One region of the Lysinibacillus sp. FSL K6-0102 genome, then DNA from elsewhere that is predicted to be linked to it. Evidence: riboswitches for the same ligand, from Rfam matches in the RefSeq annotation. Region 1 holds a riboswitch; each other region holds the start of a gene.
The links. A riboswitch is a leader RNA that binds a small molecule or an ion and turns the genes downstream of it on or off. The one in region 1 is predicted to bind thiamine pyrophosphate.

Region 2: another riboswitch for thiamine pyrophosphate. It lies ahead of thiC (phosphomethylpyrimidine synthase ThiC); the one in region 1 lies ahead of thiW (energy coupling factor transporter S component ThiW).
Region 3: another riboswitch for thiamine pyrophosphate. It lies ahead of NYE73_RS13415 (ABC transporter substrate-binding protein); the one in region 1 lies ahead of thiW (energy coupling factor transporter S component ThiW).
Region 4: another riboswitch for thiamine pyrophosphate. It lies ahead of thiM (hydroxyethylthiazole kinase); the one in region 1 lies ahead of thiW (energy coupling factor transporter S component ThiW).

Annotation. Positions count from the first base shown of each region.
Region 1 is NZ_JBBOPH010000001.1:871,163-878,770, forward strand. Features, by position in the region: gene NYE73_RS04030 (DUF58 domain-containing protein) at 1-3, shown strand, start outside; gene NYE73_RS04035 (vWA domain-containing protein) at 15-1,760, shown strand; gene NYE73_RS04040 (VWA domain-containing protein) at 1,744-4,341, shown strand; gene thiW (energy coupling factor transporter S component ThiW) at 4,497-4,997, opposite strand; TPP riboswitch at 5,092-5,199, opposite strand; gene NYE73_RS04050 (MFS transporter) at 5,266-6,462, opposite strand; gene NYE73_RS04055 (ABC transporter substrate-binding protein) at 6,954-7,608, opposite strand, start outside.
Region 2 is NZ_JBBOPH010000001.1:242,144-249,751, reverse strand. Features, by position in the region: gene NYE73_RS01190 (response regulator transcription factor) at 1-1,102, shown strand, start outside; gene NYE73_RS01185 (catalase) at 1,390-2,895, shown strand; gene thiC (phosphomethylpyrimidine synthase ThiC) at 3,019-4,797, opposite strand; TPP riboswitch at 4,938-5,052, opposite strand; gene NYE73_RS01175 (AEC family transporter) at 5,113-6,042, opposite strand; gene NYE73_RS01170 (methyl-accepting chemotaxis protein) at 6,153-7,608, opposite strand, start outside.
Region 3 is NZ_JBBOPH010000001.1:2,644,166-2,651,773, forward strand. Features, by position in the region: gene NYE73_RS13385 (solute symporter family protein) at 1-249, shown strand, start outside; gene NYE73_RS13390 (hypothetical protein) at 347-523, shown strand; gene NYE73_RS13395 (TatD family hydrolase) at 550-1,299, opposite strand; gene NYE73_RS13400 (ABC transporter ATP-binding protein) at 1,289-2,038, opposite strand; gene NYE73_RS13405 (ABC transporter permease) at 2,013-2,786, opposite strand; gene NYE73_RS13410 (thiamine-binding protein) at 2,786-3,076, opposite strand; gene NYE73_RS13415 (ABC transporter substrate-binding protein) at 3,078-4,073, opposite strand; TPP riboswitch at 4,227-4,337, opposite strand; gene parC (DNA topoisomerase IV subunit A) at 4,446-6,884, opposite strand; gene parE (DNA topoisomerase IV subunit B) at 6,881-7,608, opposite strand, start outside.
Region 4 is NZ_JBBOPH010000001.1:3,591,014-3,598,621, reverse strand. Features, by position in the region: gene NYE73_RS18275 (cysteine desulfurase family protein) at 1-891, shown strand, start outside; gene thiI (tRNA uracil 4-sulfurtransferase ThiI) at 892-2,100, shown strand; gene NYE73_RS18265 (alpha/beta-type small acid-soluble spore protein) at 2,246-2,464, shown strand; gene thiE (thiamine phosphate synthase) at 2,535-3,179, opposite strand; gene thiD (bifunctional hydroxymethylpyrimidine kinase/phosphomethylpyrimidine kinase) at 3,169-3,993, opposite strand; gene thiM (hydroxyethylthiazole kinase) at 3,981-4,748, opposite strand; TPP riboswitch at 4,832-4,929, opposite strand; gene mbcS (acyl-CoA synthetase MbcS) at 5,120-6,703, shown strand; gene sppA (signal peptide peptidase SppA) at 6,890-7,608, shown strand, end outside.

The DNA.
Region 1 (7,608 bases):
TGAGGTGAGCCGTATTGGGCTTTAGTCAAATTATATTTAGCTGGACGGCCATCATCCCGGTCATTGTCCTACTTTATTATTTCTTTCGAAAAAAATATACAGATCAAACAGTTTCTTCGACGCTTTTTTGGTCGGAGATTATGCAGGAAACGCGAGTATCGCCTTATTTAAAGCATTTACAAAAAAATGCCCTACTATATTTACAGCTTCTTGCTTTACTGCTACTTGTTTTGGCATTGATGAATCCTTATATAAAAAAATCAACCATTGTTGGTGCACAAACCATATTTATTGTAGATACTTCAGCCACAATGCTGGCAGGTAAAGAGCAATCAACCTTTGACGCTCATAAACAGGAAATGCTGAACTTGATGAATGAATTGAATGGTCGACCTGTCACATTAATTACAACTGGTGCTGCACCAAAAGCTGTTTTACAGCAAGAAACAAACACGAGTGAAATAAAAAAAGCTATTCAAGATTTACAAGTAACCTATGAAACTGCTGAAATGAATAAGGCGCTGGATGTAGCACAGGCATTTGTGGGCGACACACCGACTTCTATCTATGTTTTTACAGATACACTTGATAAAAAGCAATTACCGATGGACAAGGATTCTGTGAAATGGCTAGTAAGAGGTGCTACAAAAGACTTAACAAATATCGCTATCACCCGCTTTGCTGCTACGACAGATGGGCAAGCTACGCTGGCACTTGTACAACTCCATAATGATACAAATACCGAGCAAAAGGTAACGCTCGCATTGAATAATGCAGAGGGTGAGGAGCTGGTAGCAGAAAGTGTCGTTGTGCCTCCAAATGAAGCCATTACGAAAACATTTAAAGATTTGCCTTTAGCAAAATCCATGACAGCTATTATTGATGCAAAAGATGATTATGACATAGACAATCAACAAACAGTTTTACTACAAACGACTACGTCAAAAATTATTGTTGATCAAGGCTTGCATCAACTGATACAAAAAGGTTTTCAAACAGTTAGTAGTGGCGTAAAAATCGTCCCTTCCTTGCAAGTCGCTGACAATCAAGATGCTACCATAATCACAAACCAATCAGCGTTATTGGAAAAGATGGACAATCCCCTCGTATTATTTGGTCGTGATGATGCAGAAAAAGTAGATGCGAATGGGACGGTAAGCACTAGCAGTGATGCATTATTTGCCTTTAGTGAACTAAAGGATGTTTATGTTAGTGCTGTTTATCCTGGTTTTGCGGACTATGAAACGATTGCTTCTGTTGGAGAAGAGCCGTTCATCCAACGCTCCCCAAAAGGAGATATCGTTGTTTTAGCCGATATTGCTGATACAGATTGGCCTTTACATCCATCATTCCCACTATTTCTATGGAGTACAGAGCAGCAGCTAACAGAATCAGTTGGGTCACTTGGGATTTTTTCACCCAATGAACAACGTGCAGTTGCTTTAGCGCAAGGAGACTGGAATGTTTATTCGCAAGAAGACGAGTTTCTTTCGTCTGTTACGAAGGGGATGCTAACTGCGCCCAAACAGCCAGGAATTTATATGGTACGCTCAAATAATGAGGAAAAACAATTGATTGTGCAATTGCAAGCACAAGAACGTGTCATTGAACAAGGAACAAGTTTTACATTAGGTGATATTTCAGACAATGGAAAGGAAGAAGTGTCGATGACCTCTTTCGTGCCTTGGCTAATTGTAATTATTTTACTATTGCTTGTTTCAGAGTGGGAGGTGCAACGACGTCGTGGATTTACGAATTGATATGCCGTTAGTATTGTTGTTACTCCTTCCATTATTCTTGTATTTTGGATGGACATACTTTCATGAGCGGCAGCGACTTAAAAGAAGTCATATTGTTGTACTTACTATTCGCATAGTGGCAGCAGGCTGTTTAGTTTTTGCACTCGCAGGTCCATATCTATTATTACCAATCAAAGAAGAACAAATTGTTTATTTAGTAGACCGTTCTGCTTCTATGAATGGTACGGAAGATGAGATGGTTCAGTTTATACAGGAGAGCCTCCAATCAAAAAAAGAACCGCAGCTTGCGGGCATTTATTCATTTTCCTCTACTTTACAAACAGAAGCCATTTTATCTAAAACATTAAAGGAAGTACCGAAACTAACTGAAATTAAAGCTACCGATCAAACAAATATAGAACAAAGTCTACAGCTTGCTTCAGGGATTATAGATCCTAAAAAAGCAACTCGTCTTGTGCTATTAACAGATGGTAATGAGACAAAGGGTGATGCTTTAGAATTTGCTACGAAGTTGAAAGGCTCTAATATTAGTGTGGATATTAAGCCTTTTAGTCAACCAGTTGTCAATGATGTATCACTAAAAAGCTTTGTATCCCCTCAAGTTGCTTACGTTGGAGAGCAACAACAATTAGTGACAGACATACAGGCAACATCAGCAGGCCAAGGCGAGCTATTACTATATGAAAATGATGAGCTTATTCATCGAGAGGCAGTTGAGCTGACTGAAGGCACGAATGTGTTTACCTATAAACATGCAGCAACAGCTGAAGGACTTGTAAAATATGAAGCCGTTGTTCAAGTTGGTCAGGATGCCATTTTTGAAAACAATAAGTTAACTAGTGTCACAATGGTTCAAAGTGAACCACATTTATTAATCGTTAATGGTTATGAAACAGCTTCACCCATCGCAGCAGCACTTGGTAGTCAATCCATTGCCTATGATGTTGTAGCACCTAAAAGTTTACCAAATGAACTATCCAGCTATTTGCAATATAATGCTATCATCTTCGACAATGTACCAGGTCATTTAGTGGGTGAAGCAAAAATGAGTGTTATTGAGCAAGCAGTCAAAAACTTTGGAGTTGGTTTTACAATGGTGGGTGGAGAAAATAGTTTTGGTCTAGGCGGCTATTTTAAAACACCGATTGAAACCTTATTGCCAGTGGAAATGGAAATTAAGGGCAAAGAGCAATTACCTTCCTTAGGATTAGTGATTGTACTTGACCGTTCTGGCAGTATGCAAGGCTCGAAGCTTGAGCTTGCTAAGGAAGCAGCGGCACGTTCTGTTGAGATGTTGCGAGACGAGGATACATTAGGATTCATCGCCTTTGATGATCGTCCTTGGGAGATTATAGAGACAGGGCCTCTTAACAGTAAAGAAGAGGCTGTGGATACTATTTTATCAGTAACACCTGGTGGGGGAACAGAAATCTATAGTTCATTAGCTAAAGCCTACGAGAACCTTGCTGATTTAAAGCTCCAACGTAAGCATATTATCCTCTTAACAGATGGGCAGTCACAGGCAGGGAACTATGAGGATTTAATTGGTGAAGGGAAAGAAGAGGGTATAACCTTATCGACAGTAGCGATTGGACAAGATGCCGATGCGAACTTATTAGAAGCGCTTAGTGACATGGGCAGTGGACGTTTCTATGATGTGATAGATGAGCAAACCATTCCTTCTATTTTATCTCGAGAAACAGCTATGATTTCCCGCACCTATATTGAGGACAATCCATTCTATCCGGCAATTTATAATGCAGCAGGATGGAACTCACTGTTTGCTAATGGTGTCCCACAAATGAATGCATATATTGGGACAACGGCAAAACAGGGGGCTACTGTTGTAGCAAAAAGCGAGAAAGAAGATCCTGTGTTAGCGCAGTGGCAATATGGTCTTGGTAAAACATTTGCCTTTACATCTGATTCAACGGGTAAATGGACAGGAGATTGGGCAAGATGGCAGAATTGGGGAGCATTTTGGCAAACACTTATTTCTCAAATGCTACCAAGCTACAATGATGTAGCCTATGATGTAAGATTGGAAGCAGATGGTTCCTTTATGATTACAGACCCTACAAATGAAGCCGCATTTTTAGATATTGTAGCGGTAAATGAAGCAGGGGAGGAGCTAGAAACACAACTTGAAACCATTTCCGCATCTCAAGTTCGAGCTGTAGTACAAGCTGAACCTGGATTAATTTTCTTCCGTATAGCAGATGAAAAGCAGGCCATTTATCAGGCAGGGCTAAGTGTTCCTTATAGTGCTGAATACGAACTACTCCCTGTAAATAACCAACTGATAGAAGAGTTAACTCAACGAACAGGAGGCACTGTTTTAAAGGAACCACAAGATGTCTTCCGTGACTTTACGACAAAAGGAGCAGATCGGCAAAATATTGCCACATGGCTACTCTTAGCAAGTATGCTTCTTTTCTTTATTGATATTACGATAAGACGTTTTGGTTGGAATTTCCTAACGAATGCGAAGAAAAAAGAGCCGCTGGTTGAGGAAAAAACTATAGAAGCAGAAGACACAAATGTAGCACAGTTGTTAAAAGGCATGAAAAAACGATCTTAAAATAGAGGAAGCAGTGCAAACTCGAATAGTTTTGCACTGCTTTTTTATATTGCATGAAATAAAGAGTTATCCCCTTTGTAAAGAGGGTAAATGAGAAGAAAAGCGATCCAAATTGGACTACCCCAGCTCAATGAATGCTCATAATTCAATCTCTCTCAATAAAGAGAAGAATTAAACCTCTTTACTAGCTCTGTTTTACGCAAGCTACTCGCAACCATTACACCTAAAATAGCACCGATCGTACTTGATGTTAAAAAGGCTGGTAGGAAGAAGAATGCTGCTACAGATGTTCCCATGAATAATTTTGCATAAGGGACGGCAATAAGTGAAGCCAGAATGCCCGTTCCGATAACTTCTCCGATACCAGCTAACCACATTTTATTGCTATATTTATAGGCAAGGGCAGCACAGAACGCGCCGATGATACTACCAGGGATAGCTAGTAGAGAGCCTGTTCCAGTAAGGATACGAATGATGGCAGTGACAAAGGCAACTATAACTGTTGGTACGGGTCCAAGTATAATGGCTCCTATCACATTAATAGCATGCTGAACGGGGTAAGCACGTGCGATTCCTGTAGGGATGGATACGAAAGTAGAGCCTGCAACAGCAACGGCTACTAATAAAGCCATGACTGTTAATTTACGAATTGACATAAAGTTCACTCCTTTTGGTAAAGTTCGTGAGGAAAAATAAAAAGGCCACCCCCTTTAAACAATAGGAAGCGGCCTTGTGTGTGTATAGTGACAACAGCAAGTAGCGCCACTTCCCTCCGCTAGTGTGAACTAGATCAGGTTCAAAGGGTCCGTATATTACCATATACGTCTCAGCCTTTTAAAGACTCCCCTAGTGGTTAAAATCATTCAATTTTGTGAATCAACAATAATGTAACATACTGCTAAAAATAGTCAATGATTTTTCAGACTATTTTGTATCGGGATGCATTAAATGAGGTGCTTTTTTCACTGTCCAGATGAGCGCTAGGAAGAAACAGGCTAATAATATGATAGAACCGAAAATATATGGACTATTCATATTCCAGTCAAATAATAAACCTGCCAAAGCGGGTCCAATCATATTTCCGAGGCTCATATAGGCATTATTCAAGCCCGCAGCAAATCCCTGCTCTTTCTCTGCAAGCTTTGAGATGAGTGTATTAACAGCTGGACGAATTAATGTCGTTGCTGTAGAGAAAATTGTTGCTACAACTAAAATAAGGGCAAAGCCAGAAACAAATAATATTAAGAAAATAGCAACGGATGCAATAAATAAATTTACTAGTACTACTTTCATTTCACCATAACGATTGAACAGTGGTGTAATAATAAACATTTGTACTACTACTCCAAAAGCACCACCAACAACTAATATAATCGCTATATCTACAGGTGTGTAATTAAACTTTTCTGTCACAAATAATGACAATGTCGTTTGGAAATTTGCAATTCCAAACGAGAACACCAGCATAATTATGAGCATAACAAAATAAGGCATATGTATGGAACGAGCCATTTGCTTCGCCAGATTGTCTTGCTTTTGTTTCTGTTGAGCAGTGTTTGGTTTGGTAGAAGGTAATAAAAAGTAAGATAAAATAGATGCTACAATGGCTGCAGCTCCAGCTGTGAAAAATGGGAAATGTAAGCTTACCTTTGCTAAAAAGCCACCAATACCAGGTCCAATCATAAAGCCAAGAGACATAGCGGCACCCAACATCCCCATACCTTTCCCACGTTCTTCATAGGTTGTGACGTCAGCGACAAAAGCCATAATAGGAGGTGCAACAAATGCGGAACCTAGACCACCTAAAAATCGTGCTAAAAAGAGCATCCATACATCTGTAGCAAGGCCAAATCCGATTTGTGCAAGACCTGTTACGATAAGACCGAAAATAATTAAATTTTTTCGTCCGTACTGATCTGAAAGATTCCCAGCAATAGGAGAAAATACGAATTGAGCTAAGGCGAACGTTGCGATTAGCATACCTAGAACTTGTCCTGCTGCACCAAATATTTTTAAATACTCTGGCATGACAGGAATAATAATGCCAATACTCCCCATTGCGATAAACATATTAAACATTAAAATATACAAAGCCGCCTTATTGGACTTCTGCTGGGTCATCGAATGAACCCCCTTTTTGTAATCAAATATAGTACAGTCTATCATAAAGAATTATTGCTTGGCTAATAGTTAAGATTATAGTACTGGTTCTATATTTAGAATGGTTTTCCACAAAAGTTTTTATCCACGCACCTATGCATGATGAAATAATACATTTTAGTCATAAAAGTTGAGGGAAAAGAAGCTATGGGAGGATAAATTAGTAAAGCAACCACAATTGAGGGACTTCTCTTATAAAGGGAGAATTAAAAATTTGGAGAGTCTGTCTGTAATGGCATAAAGCATGGCTATAAATTGTAGCGATGTTGAGCGTTAGAAGTTATGGACTATCAAAAATACACTAATGTGAGAATCTATTAAAATTCAGATAAAATATTTTATAAATATAATAATGCAAATAGTCGATTGAAAATGTTCTTAGTTTAATAAACAGTTAGATAAGCAGAGAAAAAAACTAGCGAATTGGTGTGAAAACCAATTCGCTAGTTTAATTATCTGATACTCATTTTAAATTCTAAAAATAATTCGTTGTATTTCCCTAAATAATCAGGTCCTAAATTTTTGTAGACCTCTAATGTATCGCGTTGTTCTTCAGAAGGATAGTAGCGTTCGTCAGAAACAACTTCTTCGTCCATTAAGTCCATAGCTGCAATATTAGGAGTAGAATAGCCTACAAAATCAGCATTTTGAGCACCTGATTCAGCACTCAGCATGAAGTTAATAAAGGCGTGGGCACCATCAATATTTTTTGATGTTTTTGGGATGACCATATTATCAAACCATAAGTTTGAGCCTTCCTCAGGTACAGCAAAGTCTAACTCTTCATTTTCATACATCATATCAGCTGCTTGGCCAGACCATGTAAGGGCAACAGTTGCCTCATTATTGATCATTAACGGTGTGATTTCATCTCCAATGATCGCTTTAACATTTGGTGCAAGTGTAATTAATTTGTCAGTAGCTTCACGAAGTTCCTGATCATCTAGTGAATTCAGAGAATAGCCAAGACTGTTTAAGCCCATCCCAATGACTTCACGCGCACCATCTACTAAAAAGACTTTTCGCTTTAAAGAAGGGTCCCATAAATCGTCCCAAGAGGAGAAGTCTAAGTCTCCAACAAGGCTCGCATTGTAGACAATACCTACT
Region 2 (7,608 bases), 630 kb from region 1:
TCTTCGCACACCACAGATTACAGAAGATGCTCAAGAGACTACAAACGATTCCTTTTATAATCAATTATTTTTAGATAATAAATCAAGTTCAATTGAGACAACATTACATTTCACAATGATTGAACCCGAGCATACTGAAACCTTCAATAAGCTTTACAATTGGCTTCAACAAACACCGATTCACTTTCATATGAAAACCTACCCTCTATCTAATAGAATCGTATGTCTTTTTCAAACAAATGATATAAGGATTGTGGAAAAAGATGTACGTACACTTATGAAGGAATGGCGTTTGATTAGTAATAGTTCTTTAAATATCGGCATATATGATGGAACACCTACAACCATTAAAACTATGTATACATTAACAAAGCGTGCACTACATCAAAGTTTTTATGAGGGCTTTGGCCATATTTTTTATGCGAGCAAACAATATGAAACTCAGCCCTTTGATCCCTTACTGACACCAGAAGAGCAACAATTACTAATAAGTAGTTTGGAAGATGGAAACCTAGAGGCCGTTAAAACATTTTTATATCGGCTTTCTAATGAAGGCATATATTATGAGCAAGACGATTTACGCATTCATTTGACGAGTGTCTTAGCACAAATTAGACGCTTTATGCTGAAATATAAATTACATGAAAAAGCGGTTATCGAACAACACTACCGTCAGCTATTTCATTTAATCATTGAGCATCCTATATTTTATACGATACTCAATGGGATTATTTCTTTCACGCAGACATTAATTGAGTTAGCAAGGGAAGCTCGAATAGAGAAACGAGCTGATTATGTTGAACTAGCTATAGAAATAATTGATCAACAATTTAAAGATAGCGCACTGTCTCTTCCCTTTGTCGCTCATAAGCTTGGAATAAGCCCCAATTATTTAAGTACAATTTTCTCAAGAAAACAAGGCTTGCCATTTAAGCGCTATTTACAGCAAGTAAGAATTCATCATGCCACAAAAATGCTGCGAGAAACAGATTTTGCTATTAGCGAAATCGCTCATTTAAACGGTTTTGATGACCCAAATTATTTCATAAAATTATTTAAGCAACAAATTGGTATTACGCCTAACCGATATAGAAAAAATTAAAAGATTAATTTTCAATTAGTTGATTTTATTTTCAATAAAGATTTTATCATGATGTCATTATCTTGATCTTAATATGACAATTATCTATAAAATTGAGATTAAATAAAATAAATTTAAGTTAAAAACTATGTATAAACCCTATGTCTAGCGCATATATTTATAGTTTATACTTAAATATAAAAATTCTTTAACGATAATTATTATAATGTACTAGCAATTCTATTTTATATTTGTTATAGTTATAGACGAAGAGTTTGACTCACATTTTTTTCAGGAGGTAAACTAATATGACAAACGCAAATGATCGTAGCCGTCGCTTTACAACAGCAGGTGGTGCTCCAGTAGTAAGTAACCATGACTCTATGTCAGCAGGTCCACGTGGCCCTCTTTTACTTCAGGATGTATGGTTAGTTGAAAAACTAGCAAATTTCAACCGTGAAGTGATTCCAGAACGTCGTATGCACGCAAAGGGCTCAGGTGCATTTGGTACTTTTACTGTAACGCATGATATTTCACAATATACTAAAGCGAAAATCTTCTCAGAGATCGGCAAGAAAACTGAAATGTTCGCACGTTTCTCTACAGTAGCGGGTGAGCGTGGTGCAGCAGATGCAGAGCGAGATATTCGTGGCTTCGCCCTTAAATTCTATACAGAAGATGGAAACTGGGATTTAGTAGGGAACAATACACCTGTATTCTTCTTCCGTGACCCGTTACACTTTACAGATTTAAACCATGTGGTAAAACGGGACCCACGTACAAATATGAAAAATGCCAACTCTAACTGGGATTTCTGGACTTCATTACCTGAAGCACTTCACCAAGTGACAATTGTTATGTCTGACCGTGGTATTCCAGCTGGTTACCGTAATATGCACGGATTTGGTTCTCATACGTATAGCTTTATCAATGCTAATAATGAACGTGTTTGGGTTAAATTCCACTTCCGTACAGAGCAAGGCATTAAGAACTTAACTGGTGCCGAGGCTAATGAGATTATTGGTCAAGACCGCGAATCTTCACAACGTGATTTATATGAAGCAATTGAAAAAGGCGATTTCCCTAAATGGAAAATGTACATTCAGGTAATGACAGAGGAACAAGCTCGTGAGCTACCATACAACCCATTTGATTTAACAAAGGTATGGTATAAAAAAGACTTCCCATTAATTCCTGTAGGTGAATTCGAGTTAAACAAAAATCCAGACAACTACTTTGCAGAAGTTGAACAAGCTGCATTCGCACCATCTAACATTGTTCCTGGCATCAGCTTCTCACCAGATAAAATGTTACAAGGTCGTATCTTTGCATATGCGGATGCCCAACGCTATCGTCTTGGTGTAAACCACTATATGCTTCCTGTCAACGCACCAAAATGTCCATTCCGTACTTTCCACCGAGATGGAGCAATGCGCTTTGATGGCAATCTTGGTTCGACATTAAGCTATGAACCAAATAGCTATGGTGAGTGGGAGCATAATTTAGACCATAAAGAGCCTGAATTACGTATTGATGGTCATGCAGGTATTCATGATTTCCGTGAAGACGATAATAATTACTTTGAACAACCAGGTAAACTATTCCGTCTATTGACTTCGGAAGAGCAGCAACGCTTATTTGAAAATACCGCGAACGATATGGCTTCTGTTGAAGAATTCATCAAACGCCGTCACATCCTTCACTGCTATCTAGCTGACCCAGCATATGGTGAAGGTGTCGCTAAAGCGATGGGTCTTTCCTTAGAAGGTATGGACCTTACAAATCCATATGTAAAACAACCAACAAACGTTTAATATTCCACTTTATTATTGATATCCAAATCCAACTTTCACTCCATGTGAATCCACTATTCACATGGAGTTTTTTGATTAAGAAAAGGCCTATGTCTATTTTTTTGACATAAGCCTTTTCTTTCATTATTGGTAAATTTGACTGCCTGCTTTTTTAAACTCCTCAGCCTTTTCTTTCATACCTTGATGGATCGCTTCAGTCGTATTCAAATCCTTATCTTTCGCATAATTACGAATATCCTGTGAAATTCTCATGCTACAGAATTTAGGCCCACACATAGAACAAAAGTGTGCTGTTTTTGCTCCCTCTGCTGGCAGTGTCTCATCATGATATTCCACTGCACGCTCGGGATCTAGTGACAGATTGAATTGATCACGCCAACGGAACTCAAAGCGCGCTTTAGACAGTGCATCGTCTCGTTGTTGTGCACCTGGATGACCTTTTGCTAAATCAGCAGCATGTGCAGCAATTTTATAAGTGATAACGCCCACACGAACGTCCTCGCGATTCGGTAAACCAAGATGCTCTTTCGGTGTCACATAACAAAGCATCGCTGTACCAAACCAGCCAATCATGGCTGCCCCAATGGCTGATGTAATGTGGTCATAACCTGGAGCAATATCTGTTGTGAGTGGTCCTAATGTATAGAAGGGCGCTTCCTTACAAACCTCTAATTGCTTGTCCATGTTTTCTTTAATCAGATGCATTGGTACATGACCTGGTCCCTCAACCATTACCTGAACATCATGCTGCCAAGCAATCTGTGTTAGCTCGCCTAGTGTTTCAAGCTCTGCAAATTGTGCCTCATCATTGGCATCTGCAATTGAGCCTGGGCGTAAACCATCACCTAAGGAAAAAGCAACATCATAGGCTTTCATAATTTCACAGATTTCCTCAAAGTGTGTATACAGGAAATTCTCTTGATGATGATATAAACACCACTGTGCCATGATAGAGCCACCTCGAGATACAATACCTGTCACACGATTTGCTGTTAGTGGTACATAGCGTAAAAGGACACCTGCATGAATGGTGAAGTAATCCACACCCTGCTCAGCTTGTTCTATGAGAGTATCACGATAAACCTCCCACGTTAAATCCTCTGCTACACCATTTACCTTTTCTAAAGCCTGATAAATTGGCACTGTTCCCACTGGCACTGCAGCATTTCGAATAATCCATTCTCTAGTTGTATGAATATGTTTACCAGTCGATAAATCCATAATATTATCTGCGCCCCATCGAGTTGCCCAGGTCATTTTCTCAACTTCTTCTGCAATGGAAGAAGATACAGCAGAATTCCCGATATTCGCATTGATCTTTACATGAAAATTACGCCCAATAATCATTGGCTCTGCCTCAGGGTGATTAATATTAGAAGGCATTATAGCACGCCCAGCTGCAATTTCTGAACGTACAAATTCAGGATCCATATTTTCACGAATCGCTACAAACTCCATTTCAGGCGTTATAATTCCCTTTCGTGCATAGTGAAGCTGTGTCACATTTTTACCTTTTTTAGCACGCAAAGGCTTTCTCGCCAACTCCGGGAAGACATTTTCTTGAATACGCGGGTCATCAACATGACGAAAGCCATTATCCTCCGGTTTAATGGAGCGTCCCTCATATGCTTCTACATCCCCTCGCTCTTGAATCCATGCATTTCGTAAGGCAGGTAAACCTTTCGTAATATCTACTTGGTAGGCTGGATCTGTATAGGGCCCACTTGTATCATATACTCGAATAGGAGCATTTTCTTCATTTCCAAAACTGCCTGTTGTCGGACTTAATGCAATTTCTCGCATAGGTACTAGAATATCTGGGCGTGATCCTTCCACATATACTTTTTTGCTTCCTTCAAAGCTGGACATAATGGTAATATTCTTTTCACTAATTGCTGACATGAGCTACTTCTCTCCCTTAAATTTATTTTGATATAAGGACCGATTCTAGCTCACCCCAACAATCCAAAAAATAAAGGCCGAATCCAAAATAATTATTTGGATCCGGCCACGAATGTAAAGGTCTATTGATTGCATACTCTGCAATAGCTTCTTAACTTTCCCACGCTGGTATGAGCCAGATCAGGTCCAAAGGGTCAAGAAACTTCGTAGCGTTTCCCTCTCAGCCTGACTCATCAGACTCCCCTAGTTAATACTATTTAGTTTGATGCTAGTGTAGCAGATAATACTAAGAGATGGAAGTTATTTTTTATCTTGCTAGGTAAATAATACTTCTGCAAAATAGATCACAATGGTTACAGTTATACAGCTTACAATGGTTGAAAATAAAACAGCTTGCGCGGCTGTTGCTGATTCTACATCATATTCCAATGCTAGACTAGAACTATTGCGGGATGTTGGAAAGGCACTAGCTATAAACAGTGATTGTGCGACGACTCCATCTAATCCCAATATATAAATAATGGCCAATGCAACAGATGGTCCAATAATTAGTCGCGTAAAACAGCTGATAAAGACGGTTTTATTAAACATTGATTTCATCTCTAGTTGTGATAATTGCGCACCTAAAGTAATTAGAGCCACAGCAATAAATCCATCTGCCACATGTTCTACTGGTATTTTGATAAACTGTGGAATACCGATATCAAAATAATTCATAGCGACACCTATAATCAGCGCATGAATAATAGGCATTTTAAAGAAATCCTTGATGATTGTCATACCTGACTTTGTAGAAGAAATTAAATTGTATAAACCATATGTATACGTAGTCATATTTTGAAAGATTACGAGCATGACCTGAATGGCTACTCCAATAGGTTGCGTGGCAAATATCATTTGAGCCACTGGAATACCGTAATTACCCGAGTTAATGAGCACAACACTATTTTTAAAGACAGCTGCCTCTGTTCTAGCTAAACCTAACCCTTTTGCCATAAAGTGACTGAGTATCATTTGACTACCGATAAAGAGTACAATAAATAATCCGACCTCTCCCAGTACAGTTAATTCCACATGTGTTTCATATAAATTTACAAAAACAGCTGCTGGCATAAAGCAATATGTAATAAGCTGAGACAATGCTTTTAAATTAAAGCGAAATTTCTTTTGTAGTATAGCGCCTATTACAAGTAACACTAAAATAGGTACAACAATTTGAAAGAAAATCATTCCGAGATACATCATATCAATGTCCCCCTTCCAGTGTTAATAGTAGTGTTGAATTCCTTCTAGGTCAATTTCTCCGGCTTTCACCATAAAGAAGACTGCCTCTATATTGAAGGCAGCCTTTCTTTTTAAGCAAGCTTAAATCGGTTTACAACTTCTTGTAGCTCGTTTGAAATATCGTTCATATTTTGAATAGACTCTGCTACCTTTTGTAATTCTACTTGTTGATCCATTGCAGAAGCACTTACTTGTTCCGCAGAGGCTGCTGTTTGCTCTGAAATAGCCGAAATACTTTGGATAGCCATGATTGCCTGATTTTTATGCTCTAACATGCTAGATAGTTTATTCATTAATTCACTAATAGAATTTGCAATTGAACCCGACAAGTCACTGCTATCTTTAAATGCTAGTTGCGTGCTTTGTACGGACTCATTTTGAGATTGCATTAAATCTGCATTAGATGCAATCACAGCAACCGTCTGCTGAGAATTTTCAAGAATACTTTCTACTGTACTCTTAATAATTTCTGTTTCATTCTTAGATTGTTCTGCTAGCTTTCTAACTTCCTCTGCAACTACAGCAAATCCTTTACCATGTTCACCAGCACGTGCAGCCTCAATACTTGCATTTAAAGCTAGCAGATTAGTCTGCTCGGTAATGCTTTGAATCGAAGCAATAATCTGATTAATATTGGCAATATTAGAAGCTAATGATTCCATTTGCTGCTGGATACGCCCATTCATTTCATTTGTCTCCATATTACGTTCTCTTAAACTTTCAACCTCATGCAATCCTTTTTCCGTTGTTACACCTGTTTTATGAGATAGCTCATCCATTTCGTTAGAAAGAGCCGTAATAGCATCAATCTGATCTGATAAATCCATCATTCGATAATTTGTTTCTTCTGTATCCTCTGATTGCTTCGAAGCTCCTTGTGCAATCTCGTTGATAGCTACGGAAACCTCCTGACTAGAAGCAACTACCTCATTAAATGCCTCATTTACCTGATTAGAAGATTGGTTCAATAACCTCGTGGAATTTAGTACAGTTTGAATCGCACTATTGGTTTTATCTAACATATTATTATAGGCCACAGCAACTGCACCAATTTCATCAGGCTTAATATATCGCTCTTCTACCTTTTGTGTTAAATCCCCTTCGGCTGCAGTTTCAATCGATGCACGTAAAAATTTAAGTGGTTTTAATTGTTTATAGATGAATAACACACTTGCAGCTGTCATCAAAACCACCATAATAATGGAAGCAATAATCGTAAATACAAATACATGATTATATGTTTCTAGAATCTTTGATTCAGCTAACACGACTTGAACAGTCCATGTTTCGTCAATACCCTCTAAAATCATTGGAGCAAAAACATTATAGGCCTTTTCCTTCAGTTGATTAGAGTCAACGTACATACTTGTTAGTTCACCATTTTCCATTGTCTTACTAATACTTGTCCAAGTAGGATCCTCTTGCATATTGCGCCCAACTAGCTCATCACCAAAACTGTTAGCTGTTAGCACACCTTTATTCGTAATAATTGCCGCATAACCGCCTTCTGGGGCATTCGATTTTGTT
Region 3 (7,608 bases), 1.8 Mb from region 1:
ACAGGTTTAATCTCTGCGTTAGTATTAGTTGCTATGTCTCCAAACGTTTGGAATCCAGTTGAAGGTAAGGCAATTTTCGTTGGTGATCCTTTAATTATGTTAACGAACCCAGCCTTAATCTCTGTACCACTTGGTTTCCTTGGTGGTTTCATCGGCACATTACTTTCTAAAGAAACAGATGATGCGAAGTATCGTGAAGTTGACGTTAAAGCAAACACAGGTATTTCTGTACAGGACGTATCTCACTAATACACTCGACAGCCTCGTAAGTATCTTACTTACGAGGTTTTACTTTTTCTTCCCTATTCGCTACTATAGAATTAAAAATGAATTGGAGGCGATGCTCATGTCACAATCTAAAGCTAAAAAGAAACGGATGCACATTAAACGCACAGTTGGTAAAGATGTTGAAAAAAAACGACAATCTATCTCTTTTAGTACACATGAACGTCTAACGAAAACAAAAAACGAAAAATTGGAGCATGATTATACGAAATATAAAAAGCAGTATAAGGACGAATAACTCGTACCCTATACTGCTTTTTCTTATTAAAGCCGATAAAATGTTTTCGTGTTTTGCGTAATAATTTTGGCCACTTCCTGTGTTGATAGCCCTTTGATGGAGGCAATCACCTCAATCGTTGAGTGCATCATCCAGGGAGATGTACGCTTCTTCGTAAACGGTCCCTCAAACGGCCAAGGACCATCCGTTTCTACCATCATTAGTTCAATGGGATAAGCATGAATTAGCTGTTGAATTTCCTCTTCGTACAAGCAATCTGGCGTAATAGAAATAAAATAACCACGCTCTATCATGCGCTTCACAATAGCTTCATCCCCTTTAAACCAATGAAAATGGGCTTTGTGAAGCTGATGCTTTTCCAGCAAATCACACACAATATGGGCGTCCTCATATACTGCGTGTAACACAATTGGCTTGTCCAGCTCCTTTGCCAATACAACAAAACGCTCTAATAGCGCCACATAGGGACGTTCATCAATCGCTTGCTCTTGTTTTAAATAATAAGGTAGACCCACCTCACCAATAGCAACCATATCATCCTGATGCGAATGAATCCAATCAAATAAAGCTGTCTCATCATTTGGACTTAGTAAAGGCTGTTCAGGATGAAAGCCAAAAGCAGCCTTTACTTGCTGATAGCTATTCGATAAACGCAACGTTCTTTCACAAGAGGAAAGTTGCATACTAACTGCGATTACAGCTTTCACTTCTTCTAATAAGGAAGGAATTTCCTCATCGGTATACTGATCCAAATGAATATGCGCATCAATCAACATACATATCACCCTTTTCCTCCTGTAAATACATAAATAATTGTTGCTTTAACGCTGTGAATGCTGCAGAATGTCGAATTTCCTCTTTCCGAGGTCTCTCAAACGGCACGATGATTTCCTTTTTAACGGTAGCTGGACGTTTGGTTAAAACAAGTATGCGATCTGCTAAAAAGAGAGCTTCCTCAATACTATGTGTAACAAATAGAATGGATTTGCGGTACTCCTCCCAGATAGATAAAAGCCATGCTTGCATTTCCAGTCGAGTAAATTCATCCAACGCAGAAAATGGTTCGTCTAAGCATAAAATCGGCTTATCACTGACCATTGCTCGAATAAAGGACACACGCTGCTGCATGCCTCCAGACAGTTCGTTCGGGTAGGCATGGATAAAAGAGGCAAGACCAACCTTTTCTAACCATTCCTTGGCACGTTCAACATTTGATTTATGTTGTAATTCCTCTACAAGCGTGACATTTTCTACTATTGTACGCCAGGGTAATAGACATGGCTGCTGTGGCATATAGCCAATCGTTCCTTTTTTTTGTTGGATATCCTCTCCATTCAATAAAATGGCTCCTTGATCAATTGGTGAAACACCACCAATTAATTGAAAAAGTGTACTTTTACCACTGCCTGAAGGACCCACGATGGCCACAAACTCTCCATCCTTGACGTCAAAAGAAAGTTGATCAAGGACTTTGAGCGCATCGAAGGATTTAGCGATGTTTTGAATGCTGAGCATGATAGCCTCTTCCCTTCACCATGAATTTTTCAATTAAACGAATACCACTAAACAATAGTAAGCTCAAGAGAACAATCGCAAAAATTGCCACAAATACGCGATCCGTACGGAAGGAGGACTGGGCTAGGGTCATGTAAACACCAATACCCTTTTTTGCACCAAGCCACTCCGCAATCACAGCCCCCATCACACTATATGTAGCCGCAATTTTAATGCCTGAAAAAATAGCAGGATAGGCATAAGGCCATTCCAGCTTCCAAAAGGTTTGTGCCCTTGTAGCACCAACCATGGCAAAATAATGCTTTAATTCTGGAGCTGTTTGTCTAAATCCATCCATCGCTGCAATGACAATCGGGAAAAAGCACACAAGACAGATAATGATAAGCTTCGGTAATAAGCCAAAGCCAAACCAAATAATAAGGAGCGGTGCCAAGACTAGAATAGGAACATTCTGCGACATAATAAGAATTGGATAAAACAGTTCTCGAATAAATGTAAATCGATGCAACACTATTGCCACCGTTAGCCCACAAGCGATGCCAATGGCCAAACCTAGTAGAGCTAATTGTACTGTAGCGAATGCATGTGGTAGAAAGGTTTGATACGACTGGATGGCTTCTGACAAAATACTACTTGGTGTGGGAACTAACCAATGAGGAACTTCAGCAAACCGCACGATTAGTTCCCATATGAACAAGAGGAAGGCAATAAAAATTATCGTCCTTCCCTTCTGTAATGCACGTTTCATTACTGATATTTCTCCGTTAATGTATCCATCGTAATACCCGTTGGCTGATATAAAATTTTCACTTGTGTAATGACATTAATGGCACCAAGTTCAATCATTTTCTCATTCATTTTTTCAATGATTTGGAGCAATGTTGAAAGCTCACCCTCCATCGTTGTTTCCAATGGATGTACCTCATATTTCACCCCAGAAGCATCGATCACCGCAATTGCTGCATCGACATATGGTATAACATCTTCATATTTCTCTGTCTTCGGAATGATTTGTACACTGATTAATGAATTTGCCATCTTATTTGGCCTCCTTTTTAGGTAAGAAATCATTAGTAAAGGCTTTTTTCGCATCAAATTCGCCCTCTAGTACTTGATTGCTTGACATCCATTTCGCGTAATTTTCCCACACAGAAAGCTTTTGCTCTCCCCATTGCTTGGCATCATCCTGATATTTATCAGCCAGCCATTCCTGACTTTTATGCACTAACGCTTTATCTAAATCAGGGGCCGCTTCGATTAAAATATCAGCCGCTTCACTTGGGTTTTCAATTGCGTATTCATAGCCCTTCGATGCAGCTGCCACAAAGGCTTTGACTACATTCGGGTTGTCCTGTATCATTTTTTCATTTGTAGCTAAAACTGGCGTATAATAATCCAATTGATCACTATAATCTGTAAGATATAGCATATTAATCTTTTCCCCACGCAGCTCAGCCTCAATCCCAGTCCATGCATAATAAATCCAAGCAAAATCTATATCTTTTTCCATCATTGTGAAGAAATCTAAATCCCCTGCATTGACGATATCTAGCTTATTAATATCTGCCTTTTCTTTTTGCATGAGTGATTGTAAAACGGCTTGCTCTAATGGCGCGCCCCAACCACCATAGGTTTTACCTTCAAAATCCTTTGGCGATGTAATGCTCTTTGAAGCAATAGAAGCAAAGCCAGATGTATTATGCTGTATAATTGCTGCGATGGAGACCAGCGGCACATCCTGGACTCGTGCCTGTGTTATGCCTTCCTGATAGCTCACGCCAAAATCCGCCTTTCCAGAAGCAACAAGCTGATCTGCGCCCGCCTCACCAGGCATAATAATATCAACATCTAAACCCTGTTCCTCAAAATAACCGAGTTTTTTGGCAACATATAGTCCTGTATGATTTGTATTCGGCGTCCAATCCAGTACCACAGACACCTTTTTCAGCTTGTCTGCAGCCTGCTTGTCATCCTTGTCACTACAGCCTACTAATGTCAATAGTGCTGCCAATAAAATAAAAAACCATTTTTTCATGCGAAAGCCTCCCAGTTTGTAATATGAAAGTGTTCATGAATGAATGTTGTCACCAGAAGAAAGCGTATACAATGTTGGCAAGCTGTTGCTTGAAAACATAAAAAAACGCCTAGGATTCCTCCCAGACGTATTGCAATCAATCTTCAAAACTTTGCTTTTTGAATAGATGTTCCCTACGCTGGTACGAGCCAAATCAGGTTCAAAGGGTCAGCGTCTATCGGACACAATCTCAGCTAGCAATTACTAGCCCCCCTACATTCTTTCGCTATGAACTTTTCGATGATTATTATACCCATAGTTTCACTTAAATGACAAGGTGCTATTTTGGAATAGAGCTTAAAGCCCAGTACTCCTTAGAGACTGGGCATGCATTTAGCTTGGTTTCTGTTCTTTTTTGGCTGTTACAACATGAGAAATTGCTCCATCTGTTGCAATATCCACTTTAAATGAACCATTGGAATGGCGATCCGCACGAGACAATGCTTGTACGTCAATCATCTCTTGAACACCTTTTTCAGTTTCAATCACAACCTGCTCCTCGTCTGTTGCTTGAACAACTGCCACAATTCGGTGAGGGTTTGCTTTTAACTCTGTTAATACTTTTAGTCCACGTTTTGCACGACTTGCTACTTCAACTTCAGCGACATTCATTTTTTTCACGGCCCCACGCTGTGTCACAATCACTACATATTGGGTAACATCAGGCTGTAATACATTGACTCCAACTAAGGCTTCTCCATCTTTTAGTGTGATCCCTTTCACACCACCTGTTTTCACACCTGTCACAGGTAGTTCCTCCATTGGGAAACGAATCGCATAGGCTGTATCCGTTGTGAGCATCAGCTCCACGTCATCAGTCACAAATGATGCATAGATCATCGCATCACCAGCCTTGACATTCATCGTTTTAATTGGCTTTGAATAACGCGTTACCGCATAGTCTGCGAGTGGTGAGCGCTTAATTTGGCCATCTTTTGTGGCTGTGAAAACATACGTATTTGGCTGGTCAAAGGTTTCGAAACCATAAACCGCAATAATCGATTCATCTTCCCCTGTTGGTACAATACTTGAAATATGCTGGCCGAGATCCTTCCAGCGTATATCAGGCAGCTCATGAACAGGCTGATAAATATAATTGCCTCGATTTGTGAAAAGCAGTAGATGGTGCTGTGTATTTAAATTTGCTTCATACAATAAATAATCCGAATCCTTCATGGCAAAATCTTGCCCGTTTGAAGCGGCATGAGAACGTATGGATGTACGTTTAATATAACCATCCTTCGTTACTGTCACGACAACCTCTTCACTTGGCACAAGGACATCCAATGTAATTTTGATTTCTTCAATTTCTTGCTCAATCTTCGAGCGACGAGGCTCTGTAAAGCGTTTCTTAATATCTAGTAACTCTTGTTTAATAACACGCACTAGCTTAGCTTCACTTTGTAGAATCCCCTCTAGCTTTGCAATTAGCTTATTTAACTCGTCCTGTTCCTGACGAAGCTCTGTAATATCCGTATTCGTTAAACGATATAATTGCAGGCTTACAATGGCCTCTGCCTGTACCTCTGTAAAATCAAACTTTGCTTGTAAATTAAGCTTCGCATCCTTCTTATCATTTGAAGAACGAATCGTCGCAATGACTTCATCTAAAATGGAAAGGGCTTTAATTAATCCATCTACAATATGGGAACGATCCTTTGCCTTTTGCAAATCATAAATAGAACGGTTTGTTACCACTTCTTTTTGATGGGCAATATACGCATCTAGCAATAATGGCAATGTCATCATCGTTGGACGACGATTATGAATGGCAATCATATTAAAATTATAAGCTACCTGTAAATCCGTTGTTTTAAACAAGTACTGTAAAATTCCTTTTCCTGGTACATCCTTTTTCAGCTCAATTACGACACGTAAGCCTGTACGGTCTGATTCATCACGAATTTCTGCAATGCCTTCTAGTCGTTTATCTACACGTTGCTCATCAATTTTTTTCACAAGATTCGCTTTATTTACATCATATGGTAACTCAGTGATAACAATTTGCTCTTTACCACCCTTGATTGGTTCAACAACTGCTTGTGCACGGACGATGATTTTACCACGACCTGTTTCATACGCCTTTTTAATGCCATCAACACCTTGAATGATTCCACCCGTTGGGAAATCAGGTCCTTTAATCACCGTCATCAATTCATCTACAGTAACATTAGGCTTGTCTAAGCGCATCAACACAGCATCCAGTACTTCATCTAAGGCATGTGGCGGAATATCTGTCGCATAACCAGCGGAAATTCCTGTAGAGCCATTGACTAAAAGGTTAGGAAAACGTGCTGGTAATACAGTTGGCTCCATATCCTGATCATCAAAGTTTGGCACAAATTCGACCGTTTTCTTGCCAATATCTCGTAGCATTTCAGCGGCAATAGCTGATAGTCTCGCCTCTGTATAACGCATTGCAGCTGGAGGATCGCCATCTACCGAGCCATTGTTCCCGTGCATCTCAATAAGCATATGACGTGCCTTCCAGTCCTGACTCATCCGTACCATCGCTTCATACACAGAGCTATCGCCGTGCGGATGATAGTTACCAATTACGTTACCCACTGTTTTTGCGGATTTACGGAACGGCTTATCATGTGTGTTGCCTTCCGTAAACATCGCATATAAAATACGGCGCTGTACTGGTTTAAGACCGTCACGTGCATCAGGCAACGCGCGGTCTTGAATAATATATTTACTATAGCGACCAAAACGGTCACCCATTACTTCTTCTAACGGTAAATCTTGAAACTTTTCTGTACTACTCATGCTTGGTCCTCCTCTTGTTGGATGAATTCATTCTCTAAAATGTTAGAATCATCCTCCATACCGAAGTCTACATTGGCTTCGATCCATTTACGACGTGGTTCCACCTTATCACCCATTAACGTCGTGACACGTCTCTCCGCTCGTGCACCATCCTCGATTGTGACACGAATCAATGTCCGTGTTTCAGGGTTCATCGTTGTGTCCCATAGTTGGTCTGCATTCATCTCACCAAGACCTTTATAGCGCTGTAATATGTAACCCTTTCCAACCTTCTTGATGGCCTTTTGTAAATCACTTTCTGTCCAAGCATATTCAATGACTTCTTTTTTCCCTGTACCTCTAGAGACTTTATAAAGCGGCGGTAGTGCGATATAGACCTTCCCAGACTCAATGAGCGGACGCATATAACGATAGAAGAATGTTAATAGCAAGACTTGAATATGTGCCCCATCCGTATCCGCATCGGTCATGATGACTACTTTATTGTAGGCAGAATCCTCCACCGCAAAATCCGTACCAACACCTGCCCCAATCGCATGGATAATCGTTGAAATTTCTTCGTTTTTCATAATATCCTGTAGCTTGGCTTTCTCTGTATTGATTACCTTCCCGCGCAATGGCAGAATCGCTTGGAATGTACGGTCACGACCTTGTTTAGCAGAGCCACCCGCAGAATCACCCTCGACTAAATACAGCTCATTTTTTGCCGCATTACGTGACTGAG
Region 4 (7,608 bases), 2.7 Mb from region 1:
ACGCATATAGGAAAGCATATTTTAACGACTGAAATTGAACATCCATCAGTGCTAGAAACAATGAAACAACTTGAAAAAGAGGGCTATGATGTTGAATATCTTCGTGTCGATCGAAGAGGTGTGATTTCTCTAGATGAGCTTCGTACTAAAATACGAAAAGAAACAATTTTAGTTAGCATCATGCATGTGAATAATGAAATGGGTGCAATTCAGCCTATTAAGGAAGCAGCAAAAATGATTCATGAAATGAGTCGTGCTGCCTTTCATGTTGATGCTGTGCAAAGCTTTGGGAAATTAGCAATATCCTTTAAAGAAGAAGGACCTGACATAATTTCTATCTCTGGTCATAAAATTCATGGCTTTAAAGGCTCAGGAGTGTTAGCATTCCGTAAACCCATAAGATGGCAGCCCTTTGCTCTTGGTGGAGGTCAGGAATTTGGTATGCGTAGTGGTACTGTAGCAGTTCCGCAAGCTGTTGCTTTAGCGAAAGCGGCTCGACTTGCTGTTGAAACAATAAACGAACGCTCAAATAAATACCGTCAATGGCACGATGAAATCCGAACTCAGCTAGAAAGTTATGGCGAAGCAGTCCATGTTTTATCAACGCCACAGGGAGCTGCGCATATTGTGTCATTTAGTGTTCGTGATTTAAAAGGGGAAGTCATTATTAATGCTATGCAAAAACGTGGTGTCATTGTGTCGACATCAAGTGCATGTTCTTCCAAGCAAACGAAAACAAGTCATGTCGTCGAGGCGCTTCACCTTGATGAGCATTATAAAAAAGGCGTGATTCGCCTTAGCTTTGGCGCACATAACACAATAGAAGATATAGAAAACTTTAAACAAGTACTAGCAGAAGTAATGTTGGAACTCAAAGGAGAAAAAAAGTAAATGATTTGGAAAGAAATTTTAATTAGATATGGTGAACTTTCTACAAAAGGTCGCAACAAAATGGATTTTATCCGCCGTTTACGTGAAAATATTCGTCATGCCTTTGCAGATTTAGGACAACTGCATATTCGCACAGAACGTGACCGTATGTTTATTGCCATAGAAGACGAAGCACAAATGCAAATGCTAATTACAGGTTTACCTAAAATTTTTGGTATTCAATCATTTAGCCCTGTCGCTGCATGCGAAAAAGATATGGACAGTATGAAAAAGCTCGCTATCACTATTATGGAGACATTTAAAGATGAGCCACATACATTTAAAGTAGAGGTAAAACGTACTGATAAAACATTTCCTTTAGAATCTCATGCCATCCAACGTGAGATCGGTGGCTATGTTTTACCACAATTTCAAAATTTATCTGTTAAAGTGAAGCAGCCTGATATTGAGCTACGTGTAGAAGTTCGTCATGATGCAACTTATATGATGGCACAAGTCATTCCTGGTGCAGGTGGAATGCCTGTAGGATCAAATGGCAAGTCTTTATTAATGCTATCTGGCGGTATTGATAGCCCTGTCGCAGGTTATTTAATGATGAAGCGTGGTGTGCGATTAGAGGCAATTCACTTCTTTAGTCCACCTTATACAAGCCAAAATTCATTGGAAAAAGTTAAAGTGCTTGCCAATGAATTAACAAAATTTGGTGCTAGTATTCGTTTGCATGTCATTCCTTTTACTGAAATACAAGTTCTTATTAAAGAAAAAGTACCTTCTAATGTATCGATGACGACAACACGCCGAATGATGTTGAAGGTTGCTGATCAGGTGCGTGAGGAAATTGGTGCACTTGCTATTGTAACGGGCGAAAGTCTTGGACAAGTGGCGAGTCAAACGCTTGAAAGTTTAACAGCAATAAACGCAGTAACAAATACACCTATCCTTCGTCCGCTGATTTCAACTGATAAATTAGAGATTATTGATATTGCAGAAAAAATCGGCACATACGAAACATCTATTCAGCCATTTGAAGATTGCTGCACGATTTTTACACCAGCAAGTCCAAAAACAAAACCGAAGCTTGAAAAGGTTGAGCATTATGAAAGCTTCTCTGACTTTGATGAATTGATCGAGCGAGCAGTGAAGAATCGCGAGGTCTATATTTTCCCTAAGAAAGAAGAACAACAAGATAAATTTGCAGATCTACTATAAGGATTCAAAAGCTGTCTCAAAGCCCATTTTGAGACGGCTTTTTTGTATGGATATTGTTATTCCAATAGAGGTACAATTTACCTCTAAATTTTTTGTATTAAAAATCTAATATCGCACATTCTATATTCACAAGGAGGTGAGAAACATGGCTTCAAACAACAACCGTAGTTCAAACCAGCTTGCAGTACCTGGTGTACAACAAGCACTAGATCAAATGAAATACGAAATTGCACAAGAATTTGGTGTTCAATTAGGAGCTGAAGCTTCAGCTCGTGCCAACGGTTCCGTTGGTGGTGAAATCACTAAACGTCTTGTACAAATGGCAGAATCTCAATTAAAAGGTATGCCAAACAACAACCAATAAATGCTGATTAAGCATTTATAAACTTAAAACCAGTGACCGTAAAAGGCACTGGTTTTAGTTTGTTTATTGATCATTTATTTATACGAGATAAGGATCTAAATGTAGCTACTGTATGATCAACATCTTTGCTTTGACAAATAGCTGAAATAACAGCAACACCATCAACCCCCGTTTGAAATACAGAATGTGCATTTGTGAAATTAATTCCACCGATTGCTACAATTGGTAATTCAGGATGTAATGAATGAGCCTCCTGTAAAAAAGATGTACCACATGGTGGTTGTGCATCACTTTTAGAGGATGTTGGAAAGATTGGACCGATACCAACATAATCAGCTTGATGGTTAATAGCTATTTGCAATTCTTCCTCGCAATGGACAGATACACCAAGAATCATGTTCCCGATTCTTTTACGTGCTACACTTACAGGTAAATCATCTTGTCCGATATGAACACCATCAGCTCCTAGTCGTATCGCTAGATCAACATCGTCATTAATGATAAAGGGCACATGATAGTGATGACATAGTTTTTGGCATTGGCGTGCAAATTGTTCATAGGCAAGTCCAGTTAACGCGTGAGGACCTTTTTCACGAAATTGAAACATTGTAATGCCTGCTTGCAAGGCTTTTTCTAGGATATAGATAGGTTGTTCTTGAGGAGGAACATTGCTCGTACCCATAATAAAATAAAGCTCCAAATCCTCACGTTTCATGAATAATCACCTCACAGCCTTCCTTATACTGTTGATAAGCAAAATGATTAGTGGGTCCATGACCATTTCCAATCGATAAATTAAACATAATAGCTAATTGGATATATTTTTTAGCTTCCATAATGGCATTTTCCAGAGCAAATCCTTGTCCAAGAAAAGCAGTAAGTGCTGCGGAAAATGTACATCCAGTACCATGCGTATTTTTTGTTTGGATTCGTGGAGACTGCAAAGAAAAAGAACGTCCATTTTTGCAAAATACATAATCAATGGCATAAAGTGGATCTGCTATATGACCACCTTTAATGATGACACATTGTACACCTAGCTGTAACAAGCTTTGAGCTACTTCTTTCATATCTTCAAAATGATGAATAGATCTCCCAGTAAGTGTCTCTGCCTCGGGTATATTGGGCGTAACAACCGTAGCAAGTGGTAATAAAGTTGAGCGTAAGGCATCGATAGCTTCTTGCTGTAATAGGCTTTCCCCACCTTTTGCAATCATCACCGGATCAACAATCAGTGGAATGTTTAGCTCCCTGATCTGGTGTGCAATTGCTTTGATAATTTCTGAGGAATAAAGCATTCCTGTTTTAATCGCAGCGATTGGAAAATCTTCTACTAAGGCCTCTAATTGTTTTTTTATAAAGGAAACGTCAATAGGGCAAACACCTGTTACACCCAAAGTATTTTGAGCAGTTAGAGCAGTAATAACAGAAGTACCGAACACTTCTAATTCCTGAAATGTTTTTAAATCAGCCTGTATACCCGCGCCTCCACCACTATCTGAGCCAGCGATTGTTGTTACAATATGCATGAAGCTGCACCATCCTTTGATAAGCGATGTATAGCATTGAGTAAGGCTATTTGAAAATCACCAATGTCTGCAGTAAATGCGGATGCCAGTACACCTGCTTTTTTATAGTAAGTAAGTGTTTCTGTTAATTGTTGGTAAGGATTATGGCTTACACTATAGGCTGCGCCACAAATTGCGCTAAGTAAACAACCTGTACCCGTTACTTCCGTCATTTGTGGATGACCACCAGCGATCCATTGGCTATGCTTGCCATCAGTTATAAAATCGCGTTCTCCTGTGACAATAACAATGCATTGATAGCGTTGAGCCAATGATGTGGCTTCTAATTCCGTAGCGATAGTGCCATGACCACTATCTACACCCTTTTGTTGCCAATTTACACCAACTATTGCTGCTAGCTCGCCGAGATTACAGCGAATCACGGCAAAGTGTATGTTTTCAAGTAAGTATCTTACGGTTTCCTTACGATAAGTTGTGGCTCCAACTCCGACAGGATCTAAAATAACAGGAATACCAAGTTTATTGGCTTTTTCACCTGCTAATAACATGGCACTTTTTGTGCGATCATTAAGTGTTCCAATATTAATTAATAATGCTTGAGCAATGGCCACCATCTCCTCTACCTCTTGGTAGTCATCGGCCATTACTGGTGAAGCACCTATCGCTAATAAACCATTTGCTTGAAAATTTGCCACTACATAATTGGTTATACAATGGATAAGTGGTTGCTGTTGACGAATTGTTTGAAAAATCATTGTAGTCCTCCTTTAGGGATGGACGTAAGCATGCAAAAAAGGCTCTTTTTGTGTAAAAATGCACGAAAAGAGCCTTTCATCTGAAAACGATGTTTATTGCTCCCTACGTCAGTATTAACTAACAGGTTCAAAGGGTCAGGTTTTACCTTCTCAACTCTTACGAGTCCCCCTGCAATCTTGCTTTTAGTTGACCAAAATGTACCATACTTTTCATTTGTATTCAATAGCAAGTTTTCCTATAGATAAAATGTGACCGATGCCATATAGGAGGGTATGATAGTTGTCATGACTTTACCGAAATTAAGCACAAACCATTGAAAATGCTGAAAAAAGAGTTTTATAATGTGTCATAACAAAAGGGGGCAATTGCCATGAAAAGACAAGATTTAGTTGCACCAGAATGGTATAACATAGTAGAGGAAATTGAAAAATATGCTCAGGATGCAGCCAAAAATGCTTTAATCATTTATGAAGAAAACCAAGACATCCAATGTATTACATATGCACATTTATTGGAAAAAGCAAATCAAGTAGCACATGTATTCACCAAGCAAGGTTTAAAGAAAGGTGATGTCATTTTAGTGATGGTCCCACGCTCTGTGGAAGCATATATTGTATATATTGCTGCATTGAAAGCGGGTTTAACCATTATTCCAAGTTCTGAAATGTTAAGAACAAAGGATATTGAGTATCGAATTCATCATGCAAATGCTAAAGCAGTTATTGCATTTGAACCCTATATCGAACAGTTTGATCAAGTAGGAAATTTACAAGGCTTACTGCAATTTGTCATAGGAAATGCGCACAAACCTTGGCAGAACATACTTGAAAAAATGCATAATCAACCTACAATCTACATAAATCCTATCCCAACAAAAAGCACAGACAATGCATTTTTAGCCTATACAAGTGGAACAACAGGAAATCCCAAAGCAGCAGTGCATACGCATAGTTGGGGCTATGCACATTTACGAACAACAGCACCACATTGGTTGGGTGTACAAGAAAATGATATTGTTTGGGCAACTGCAGCACCAGGATGGCAAAAATGGATATGGAGTCCGTTTCTAGCTACTTTAGGTAGTGGTGCTACTGCATTTGTCTACAAAGGTAAATTCGATGCAGCTTCTTATCTAGCATTGCTTGAGAAATTCAAAATTAATGTACTATGCTGTACACCAACTGAATATCGTTTTATGGCAGCGCTTGAAAATTTACATGAATATGATCTAAGTGCCATTCGCCAAGCCGTATCAGCTGGTGAGCCATTAAATAGTGAGGTCATTAAAGTATTCTTGGAAACATTCAAATTACAAGTACGAGATGGCTATGGACAAACGGAAAATACATTATTGGTGGGCACAATGGTAGGGATGGAAGCAAGAGTTGGCTCTATGGGGAAACCTACTCCCGGCAACACTGTTGAAATTATTAATGATTTGGGCAAACCCGTTACAATCGGAGAAGTGGGTGATATTGCTGTACATCGTGAAACACCAGCACTCTTTAAAAAATATTTAAATGATCCTGAACGTACAAATTTACAATTTCGTGGGGATTGGTATATTACAGGAGATCGAGCCTATAAAGATGAAGATGGCTACTTTTGGTTTGATGGTCGAGGAGACGATGTCATTATATCCTCAGGCTATACAATTGGCCCTTTTGAAGTAGAGGATGCTTTAATGAAGCATCCAACCGTAAAAGAGGCTGCTGTCATTGCGAGTCCTGATAAAGTCCGTGGGAATATCGTCAAGGCATTTATCGTTCTACACAATGGTGAAAAAGGTGATGCAGCGCTTATTCAAACACTTCAAAGTCATGTAAAATCACTGACTGCCCCTTATAAATATCCACGTGCTATTGAATTTGTAGAGGAGCTACCCAAAACATCTTCCGGGAAAATTAGACGTGTCGAATTACGACAACAAGAAATTAAAAACCTCCAATCTTAATCATTTCCTAGGAAATAATGTCGAAAATCAAAGTTCATCAATGGTATGGACTTTGATTTTTTAAATTTTTTTAGGTAAGGTAATATGAGGAAATAAACAGCTTAAAGCTTTTTGCATTTAATTATTGCAAAAAAATGAAACAAATAAGCAAGTCATACGTATTACGTGTTGAGGAGGCGGAAAGACATGAATGTAAAAAGGTGGGTTGCTTTAGTAGTGGCAGGTGTTCTCTTACTATTTTCGTTAGGAATTAATACCATTTTTGCGCTATTTAAAGCAGATTTCCTAGGTAATTTTGATAGCTTAATGGCAGGTAATAGCTTAGATGTATATGAAAATGTCATTGAAGGGGAAAATTTTGATAAGCGAATTGCTTATTTAAAGGTAGATGGAACGATTCAAGATATCGGCTCAAGTACATTGTGGCAACCAGTTGCCTATGACCATCAATTTTTCTTAGAACAATTGGATAATATTTTATATGATGAGACCATACAGGGGGTTGTTTTAAGCGTCAATTCACCAGGTGGTGGTGTAAAGGAATCAGCAGATATCTATAAAAAGCTACTAAAAATTAAAGAGGAACGACAAATTCCGATTTATGTATCGATGGATTCTATGGCAGCTTCAGGTGGTTATTATATTTCGGCCCCAGCAGATAAAATATTTGCCCATCGTGATACAATAACAGGTTCTATTGGTGTTATCATGCAATCTATTAACTATCAAGAGCTGGCTGAAAAAGTAGGGGTCAAATTTGAGACGTTTAAATCGGGAGAGCATAAAGATATGTTAAGTCCAATGCGTGAAGTGACAGCAGAGGAACGTGCAATGATGCAAGATATGATTAATGAAACGTACGAAGAATTTGTAGATATTGTAGAACAGGGACGTAATATGTCTGA